3 regions of the Shewanella sp. BF02_Schw genome follow, and region 1 is predicted to be linked to each of the others. Evidence: predicted binding sites of a transcription regulator. Region 1 holds the regulator's gene; each other region holds the start of a gene.
What was found. Region 1 encodes MetJ, which represses methionine synthesis genes. Its sites were predicted from a motif close to TAGACGTCTAGACGTCTA; they were not measured.
Positions count from the first base shown of each region.

Region 2: the regulator MetJ is predicted to act here: its motif matches at 1,468-1,485, upstream of metK (methionine adenosyltransferase).
Region 3: the regulator MetJ is predicted to act here: its motif matches at 1,602-1,619, upstream of metH (methionine synthase).

Region 1 is NZ_JABKAW020000004.1:386,623-389,916, reverse strand. It holds gene HNW13_RS17035 (bifunctional aspartate kinase/homoserine dehydrogenase II) at 1-96, opposite strand, end outside; gene metB (cystathionine gamma-synthase) at 228-1,397, opposite strand; gene metJ (met regulon transcriptional regulator MetJ) at 1,606-1,920, shown strand; gene HNW13_RS17020 (sulfite exporter TauE/SafE family protein) at 1,996-2,736, shown strand; gene HNW13_RS17015 (cytochrome c) at 3,101-3,294, shown strand, end outside.
Region 2 is NZ_JABKAW020000007.1:186,580-189,873, reverse strand. It holds gene tkt (transketolase) at 1-983, opposite strand, end outside; gene metK (methionine adenosyltransferase) at 1,516-2,667, shown strand; gene HNW13_RS20785 (GNAT family N-acetyltransferase) at 2,940-3,294, shown strand, end outside.
Region 3 is NZ_JABKAW020000002.1:240,812-244,105, forward strand. It holds gene HNW13_RS09520 (ABC transporter ATP-binding protein) at 1-399, opposite strand, end outside; cobalamin riboswitch at 478-611, opposite strand; gene HNW13_RS09525 (histidine phosphatase family protein) at 818-1,561, opposite strand; gene metH (methionine synthase) at 1,845-3,294, shown strand, end outside.

The DNA.
Region 1 (3,294 bases):
CTGACCATGCGTAAGTAGAATATGTGCAACACGGCGATAGCAATCTGCATCCGCTAAACTTGAACCACCAAACTTATGTAAATGACTTCGCGTCATTACTGACTCCTTAAACAACTACGACTTTTGTTGCGACTGCTAGACTTCTATTTTGAAACCAATAGTGTTGCAAGTGCATGTTTTGCTATTTTACCCAATTTGGTCGAAACCACAGCTAACTTAAACTCGAATTAAGCTGATTTTATCGCGGCAACAGCTGCTAGGCCTGCTTGAATATCGGCCAAGAGGTCATCTGCATCTTCAATACCGACAGATAGTCTCAATAAAGTCTCTTTAATACCAGCCTCTTGCCTTGCTTGTGGGTCCATTGCTCTATGGGTCATAGTGGCCGGAACGGCGACTAAACTTTCCACTCCGCCTAAACTTTCGGCAACACTAAACAACGACAGCGCCTTTAAAAATGCCACCACTTCCGCTTCGCCGCCGATTAACTCAAAACTTAACATAGCGCCAAAGCCTTGTTGTTGTTTTGCCGCAATTTCGTGACCTGGATGGTCTTTTAAACCCGGATAATACACCTTGGCCACCACATCACTGGCGCTGAGTAACTCAACAATCTTTTGTGCATTACGTTGATGCTCACGAATTCGTACCGCTAAAGTACGTAAGCCTCGGAGGGTTAAATAACTGTCAAATGCTGACCCCGTAAGCCCAAGAGTATTTGACCACCAATGTAACAACTCACCCACTTGAGGATCTTTAGCCACTACAGCCCCACCGACCACATCGCTATGACCATTGATGTATTTGGTGGTTGAGTGAATCACAATGTCTGCACCTAATAATAATGGCTGCTGTAATATTGGTGATAAAAAGGTGTTATCGACTGTCACTAGCGCGCCAACGTCATGGCAAGCGATACTAATGGCATTAATGTCTACCACCCGCAATAAAGGATTCGATGGCGTTTCTAACCACACCATTTTCGGTTTTTGAGCTATCGCTTTGCTCAGCGCTTGCGCATCAGTTTGATCAACAACCAATAACTTAAATTGGCCTTTTTTGGCCAAGTTAGTAAATAAGCGGTAACTGCCACCATAACAATCGTGCGGCACAACCAATAAATCCTCTGGGCCAAGTAAGCTAGTCACCAATGTAATCGCCGCCATGCCGGTACATGTCACCACGCCGGTAGCACCTTGCTCGAGTTTGGCGAGTGCGTCACCTAAAATACATCGAGTAGGATTACCCGAACGACTGTAATCAAACTCGCGCGGATTATTGTGGCCATCGAATGAATAATTGGTCGATAAATAAATCGGTGGCACGATAGCACCATGTTGTGTGTCTGTTTCAATACCTTGGCGAACGGCCAATGTGGCGTTTTGATGCTTAGTCATGGTAACTCCTAAAATTTCACAAACACACAAAGAGATGTCTAGACGTCCAAATTTACCTAAGAGATCCCCATCCGTCAACTTAAATAGACGTTTAGACGTCTAAACATCAAGAAATCTATTTGCAATCGGGATTAAATAGTAGCAATAATTTGACTAGAGATTGTAACGGTTTAAAATCTGCAGCGTATTTATCGTTAAGGGTAAGTTAATGACTGAGTGGAATGGCGAATATATCAGCCCATATGCCGAGCACGGCAAAAAAAATGAACAAGTAAAAAAAATTACGGTTTCTATCCCTTTAAAAGTATTAAAAGTACTGACGGATGAGCGGACGCGTCGCCAGATAAATAATCTGCGCCATGCAACTAACAGTGAACTGCTATGCGAAGCATTTTTGCATGCGTACACAGGTCAACCATTACCTTATGACGGTGATCTATCAAAAGATCAGCCTGATAGCATTCCAAGTGAAGCGAAAAAGTTAATGGATGATATGGGTATCGAGTGGGAAGAGCTCGAATAATTCACTGATTAGTCAATACCTCACAGACTTTGAAACGACCCTAATAAGAAGTCGTCATGTTTTTAAAGAGAACTTATGATGTCATTTATCGATCCAACGACCTTGATACTGGCATCGATTATCGTGTTTTTTGGCGCGCTAACCCAAAGCTTAATTGGCTTTGGGTTAGCCGTTGTTGCTAGCCCGCTGCTGTATATTGTTAATCCTCAATTAGTTCCTGTTCCTATTATTGTTATGGGCTTTGCCATTTCTGCAATGACCTTATTTAGAGAACGCGGTCATCTACAATTTAATGGTTTGCAATATGCCTTACTCGGGCGGATCCCTGGGGGGTTTTTAGGCGCTGGATTATTGCTGTTTGCCCCACAAGCCATACTAGGCTTAGTGATTGCAGGCATTGTGTTTATTGCTGTTATTCTTAGCATCTTTCGCTTTACCGCCCCTATTAATCGCCTCAGTTTATTTATCGCTGGGGTATTTTCAGGCATATTTGGCAATATCGCTGCTATCGGTGGTCCACCAATGGCCATTTTGCTTGCAGGCCAAGACCCAGGTCAGTTTAGAGCGGCATTATCTGCCTTTTTCGTGTTTAGCTCATTAATTGCCTTAGCTATTCTAACCATCGTCGGCTTAGTTGAAGTGAAGCATTTATGGCTATCACTGCTATTATTGCCTTCAGTCGTTGCTGGTTATCTTGTCTCAGGTAGATTAATTGGCCGCGTTGATAAAGATAAAACCCGCATAGTCACCTTAGTGTTATGTAGTATTAGTGCCACTGTGTTAGTGATTATGTCGACCAACACGTTAATGAGCTAATCAGCTAATCAGCTATTCTGTACCTGTAAACAAAACCAGCCATCAATGGGCTTGTTCGCTAATAATGATTAAAATCTTCCCCTTCTATTTATCAAGCAGTCTATTTCTCACCTAAAAACGCCATCAATAAGTATCAAAAAAACCACTTTTATCTCCTCTAGCAAAATCCTCATCTTGGCGCAATAGATCCACATCACACTAGTTCATTAGATTTCTTTCAATTAACTTTTTTTCAATTAGATTTTTCTCATGGATATGATCTACTTCAAATTAACACTACTCACTTTTAGGTAACATTGTTTACAGCAAAGAAATAATTAAATGCTGTTAATGCACAACCCTAATAAGCCCGACAGAGGACAAAATGATGAACACTTACATTAAAGTTGGTATCGCAGTTGCTATGGCATTATCACTTGGCACCCAAGTGATGGCCGCAGATGGTGGTAATCCTAAAAAAGGTAAGCACCTGTACAAAAAAGAATGTAAAGCCTGCCACAGCGCTAACAGTGAAGGTCCTGAATTAACCCCAATGACCAAAACCATGAGCCAATGGGA
Region 2 (3,294 bases), on a different contig from region 1:
CGACGTTCATATTCTGCAGCCAGTTCAGGGAACGCAACTTGGTAAGCAGCAAACTTGTCATTCCATAATGACTCGTTAGCAACACCTTTATGTTTAGCATCCCAACCAGCATACACATCAGATGGGATTTCAAAAGGAGCGTGTGGCCAGTTTAAGAACTCACGAGCTGCTGCAATTTCAGCATCACCTAATGGTGCACCATGACAATCATGGCTACCAGACTTGTTAGGCGAACCAAAACCAATAATGGTTTTACAGCAAATCATCGATGGCTTATCTGTTACAGATTTAGCTTGTTCAATCGCGGCGCGGATAGCATCTGGATTATGACCATCTACATCGGCAATAACGTGCCAGCCATAGGCTTCAAAACGCTTAGGAGTGTCATCAGTGAACCAGCCTTCAACATGACCATCGATAGAAATACCGTTGTCATCCCAAAATGCGACTAACTTTCCAAGGCCTAATGTTCCGGCTAATGAACTGACTTCGTGAGAAATACCTTCCATTAAACAGCCATCACCTAAGAAACAGTAGGTGAAGTGATCGACGATGTCGTGGCCTGGACGGTTAAACTGAGCCGCCAAGGTTTTTTCCGCAATAGCCATACCAACAGCATTACTCAAACCAGCGCCTAAAGGACCGGTTGTAGTTTCAACACCAGGGGTATAACCATATTCAGGATGACCAGGCGTTTTTGAATGCAGCTGACGGAATTGCTTTAGCTCTTCAATAGGCAATTCATAGCCAGTTAAATGCAATAAAGAGTATATAAGCATAGAGCCATGACCGTTTGACAGAACAAAACGATCGCGATCGACCCAGTTAGGATTAGTTGGATTGTGCTTTAGAAAATCATTCCATAGCACTTCGGCGATATCTGCCATCCCCATTGGGGCACCTGGATGACCAGAGTTAGCTTTTTGAACCGCATCCATACTTAGGGCGCGAATAGCGTTAGCGAGTACTTTACGAGATGACATGCTCTCTCCTGCTTGTTTGTAAGGTCTAACGGGCAATTGTGAAGCCATATTTTCCCCTACAAGGCGATGTGACGCAAATTAAAATTTTTCGGGTTTCTTTTTAACCGTTAAATAAACGGTGATTTCATACAATGCCAATAAATAAACATCGTAAATACAGCACAAAATGGTCATCATGACCATAACATGAGATAAATACAGAGTAATTATTTATTGCCACTTATAAATAAAAAGTATCGTGATTGGCAGAGCTATGGCTCTGATTAGGCAATATAATCTCTAATCTATCAAAAACATTGTCTATTTTTATGATAAATACACCGCGCAAGTCGATGAGCATTTAAATAAAGCAATATGAATCAAACACTTGATTTTTCACCAGTATAAACATATCTATGATTAACAAAAAAAATTATGCTCCATTGCACAATTCTCCAGTTAAATTCGTACAAAGGGGTGTTATCAAATTAGATTTCGACTAAAATAGACGTCTAGACGTATATTCAAATGCAACCAACGAGATTCTCCTATTATGGCAAAGCACTTGTTTACCTCTGAGTCTGTCTCAGAAGGTCATCCAGATAAAATCGCCGATCAGATTTCTGATGCGGTATTAGACGCAATACTTGAGCAAGATCCAAAGGCTCGTGTTGCGTGCGAAACGTATGTCAAAACCGGTATGGTATTAGTGGGCGGTGAAGTCACCACTTCTGCTTGGGTAGACATTGAAGAAATTACCCGTAAAACCGTACGCGAAATCGGTTACACCAATTCAGATATGGGTTTTGATGCTGATTCATGTGCGGTACTTAATGCCATAGGCAAACAGTCACCAGACATCAATCAAGGTGTTGATCGTTCAGACCCTGCAGAGCAAGGTGCTGGTGATCAGGGTTTAATGTTTGGTTATGCCAGCAATGAAACTGATGTATTAATGCCTGCACCGATTACTTACGCGCACAAATTAGTTAAGCGTCAGTCTGAAGTACGCAAAGACGGCACACTGCCTTGGTTACGCCCAGATGCTAAAAGCCAGGTAACGTTTGCTTATGATGATGGCAAAATCATCGGTATTGATGCGATTGTATTATCTACTCAACATCGTGAAGACGTGAGTCAAGCTGATTTAATTGAAGCGGTAATGGAAACTATCATCAAGCCGGTATTACCTGCTCAATGGTTAAACAAAGACACTAAATACTTTATCAACCCTACTGGTCGCTTTGTGATTGGTGGCCCTGTTGGTGATTGTGGTTTGACAGGTCGTAAAATTATTGTAGATACCTACGGCGGTATGGCTCGTCACGGTGGTGGTGCTTTCTCTGGTAAAGACCCATCAAAAGTAGACCGTAGTGCGGCTTATGCTGCACGTTATGTAGCTAAAAATATCGTTGCTGCTGGTCTAGCTGACCGTTGTGAGCTACAAGTGTCATATGCTATTGGTGTTGCAGAGCCAACGTCTATTAGTATTGAAACATTCGGTACCGGTAAAGTATCAGAAGAAGTATTGATTAAATTAATACGTCAACACTTCGAATTACGTCCATACGGCTTAACAGCAATGCTAGATTTGGCACGCCCAATCTATCAGCAAACTGCTGCTTATGGCCACTTTGGCCGAGATATCTTCCCTTGGGAAGCGACTGATAAAGCTGAAGCACTTCGTGCAGATGCAGGTTTATAATCAGCCAGCATAATTATCGTCTTAAGCTAGTGTCTGTATTAAGCTAACACGATAAAAAATAAAACCGCCAACTGGCGGTTTTATTTTATCTATCATTGGCAATACAATGATTTGATCTAAACATTTAATCTCAACATTTAATCTCAACAATGGCTCAGATTATGTATCAACCCACTTGGCTAAACACAAAGATAACAGCAAACCACCAGCCATCAACGGCAACTAACCCCTGTGCGATAAACAGCCCTGTTACTAACATTCCAGCCATTAACTTGCCAGCCATTAAACAGTGGTCTGCAATCAAGTTATTCTATCGTCAACATATGCCGTATGCTCGATTAGCTCAGAAAGAGTCTGTGGCTGTCATTCATCATCTAAGCCCACCAGCTACTGATGAAGTTGATGTAAGCCAGCAAAAAATAATCGCTGCGGTAAGAGTTAAACCTATTGGCCAATATCAATTAATCAATGGATTATTGGTTCACCCTGACTACCGTGGACAACAGCTTTCAACTCAGTTATTGAAATTTATCGCGCCCAAATTAACCGCTAAAAATTGCTTCTTGTTTGCTCATCCGTGGTTAATTGGCTTATATCAACAGCAGCACTTTATCGTTATAGATCAAA
Region 3 (3,294 bases), on a different contig from region 1:
TTGCTGTAATCCAACTTTGGTTAAGGCACTCACCACACGTTCACGGTCTTGGGCTGTGTTAGAGTCAAACAAGCCTTTATGCGGAGTAAGCCCCATCGACACTAATTGCTCGGTGGTCATGTCAAAATAATGCGGGGTATCTTGTTGCACCACAGCAATATTCTGCGCTAACAACTTAGAGGAATACTCACTGATGGGTTTAGAAAATATCTCAATATCGCCACTGGTTGGCACAATATAACGATACAAGCAGCGTAGCAGGCTCGACTTTCCTGCACCATTGGGGCCAATTAGTCCTAGCATCTGGCCTTTAGGCAAACTGAAATGAATGTCCGCCAGAATCGTTTTATTATCGACTTGCCAAAAAAGATGATTTACATCTAATACAGATTCAGACATGAAAGTTAGCCCGCCATGTCCAATTATTTAACACAAACATTTAATTAATAACTCCCCTAAGTCACCCGCTTAGGCATGGATATTGAGGCGATTCAAAGCTGGTATCTGACTTATGCACCAATACTCGATGGGTACATCTACAGTTGCGGGTACAGTTTGGGCTTATCCCAATTCCCAATACCTTGAAAGGCACTATGGTTTCGACGCAGATTATTACGACAATTATGACGCAAATAACTATTCAAATAACGGCGCTGATAACTATGCCAATAACTATGCCAATAACTATGCAAATTGTGACACTAATGACTACGCACGTTATGGCGCAGATTATTATGCAAATTATTACGCAAATTATTACGCAAATTATGGCGCAAAAATAATGACATTATGGTTGTAACGCTCAGCTAATGAAGTGTTACGGCCAATGTAAGGTAAAGCTCACTTTAGCGGTATTGTTATTCATTGCTGTTGCTTGAAAAGCGTCAACCTTATCAACATCATCAGGCCAATAGACATCGAGCACCATAATAGCAGCATAGGGGATCGCTAGGTTAGCGAATATTCCGCTAGATTGGCCAACCTTAAGCACGTAGCCCATTAAACAGCGCATCACCCCACCGTGAGTAACCACTAACGCATGGGGACAATCGACAGCTTGAGCAGTTTGCGGCAAGCTTTGCCCTTGTTGTTCGTCGATAGACAGTAAACAAGAGTGCTGCTGATGACGTGAGCGCCACAGTTCATCAACCACGCTCATGAGCCCGGCTTCTACTCGCGCAGCAAAATCGCTTACCGACTCGGCTTTATCAGGCGTGCTATCAGCCAACCATGGGTTATGCCAGTAAGCATCAAATTTACCTGGGTTTTGCTTATAAATTGCATCAAACGATTGCCCATCCCAGACACCAAAATCAATTTCTTGCAGTGCTGGTATCGTCGTTAACGGTAATGTTAATCGCTGCGTTAAAGGCTGGCTAAATTGCTGACACCGTTGCAATGGCGAACTAAACACATGGCTAATGGGGAATTGCAGTTCAGCAAACGCTTGCTGCATTTGGGCCATCCCAGTGTCGGTGAGCTTTACATCGGTTTGGCCGCGAAATATAGACCCACCTTCGCATTCTCCATGGCGCATTAATATTATCTTGGCTTGTTTCATTTAATTCAGCCTTGCTCTAGTGATAAAAATTCGCGTACTATGGACGTCTATACGTTTATATGTCTAAAATACTATCTTAAAAGATAATCATTTAGAAGATAATCATTGTACGCAACAATTGTCCACGGCAGTTGTCTGTAACGGTTAACGCAACTGCTGTAGGTAACCGTTGTACATATCCTTTGTACATAACAATGATGTTATCGCCCTACTATTGTAAAAATAAGGGTATGCTTATCTCAATCAAGGTATCAAGCAACATAGTGATAAAAAGGTAACTGTTATGGCGAAATCGACTTCTTACAGTCAAACACTTAAACAACTTAATGCATTGTTAGCGCAGCGTATTGTGATTTTAGATGGCGCCATGGGCACCATGATCCAAGACTATAAGTTGGAAGAAGAAGATTATCGTGGCGAGCGTTTTAAAGATTGGCATTGCGATGTTAAAGGCAACAACGACTTATTAGTACTCAGCCAACCGCAAATCATTAAAGATATTCATACTCAGTACCTGCTAAACGGTGCCGACATTATTGAAACCAACACCTTTAATGCCACCACCATTGCCATGGCCGACTACGATATGCAGTCGCTAGCCGCTGAAATTAACCTTGCTGGCGCCCGAGTCGCCCGCCAAGCGGCCGACGAAGTGGCCGCGCAAACAGGTTCACCACGTTATGTTGCTGGTGTATTAGGCCCAACCAACCGTACTTGCTCTATCAGTCCAGACGTTAACGACCCAGCGTTTCGTAATGTCAGTTTCGACCAATTAGTCGACGCTTATGTCGAATCCACCAGCGCCTTAATTGAAGGTGGCGCCGATATCATTATGGTTGAAACCATTTTTGATACTTTAAACGCCAAAGCCGCCCTATTTGCGATTGAAAAAGTATTCGATCAACTTGGCGATCGCCTACCTGTTATGATCTCTGGCACTATTACCGACGCCTCTGGTCGTACATTAACCGGCCAAACCACCGAAGCGTTTTATAACTCTTTGCGCCATATCAAGCCGTTATCGATTGGCCTTAACTGCGCCCTCGGACCAAAAGAGCTGCGCCCGTACGTTGAAGAATTATCACGTATTGCCGAATGTTATGTCTCTGCCCACCCAAATGCTGGCTTACCCAACGAATTTGGTGGCTACGATGAAACCCCAGAAGAAATGGCCGAAGTCATTAATCAATGGGCGCAAGAAGGCATGCTCAATATTGTCGGCGGTTGTTGTGGTAGTACACCCGCACACATTAGTGCTATTCGTGAAGCGGTACTCAGACACGAACCAAGACAGATACCAGATATACCTGTTGCGTGTCGTTTATCGGGCCTAGAGCCACTCACCATCGACAAAAACTCGTTATTTGTTAACGTCGGTGAGCGCGCTAACGTGACCGGTTCGGCTAAGTTTTTACGCTTAATTAAAGAAGAAAAGTTTGAAGAAGCCTTAGATGTCGTGCGCGAGCAGGTTGAAAATGGCGCGCAAATTATCGACGTCAACATGGACGAAGGTATGCTTGATGGCGTGGCGTCAATGGCGAAGTTTTTAAACTTAATCGCCTCTGAGCCCGACATCTCCCGCGTGCCCATCATGATTGACTCATCAAAGTGGGAAGTGATTGAAGCTGGGCTTAAATGCGTTCAAGGCAAGTCGATTGTTAACTCTATTTCGATGAAAGAAGGCGAAGCCAAATTTATTGAACAAGCCACCTTAGTAAAACGCTATGGTGCGG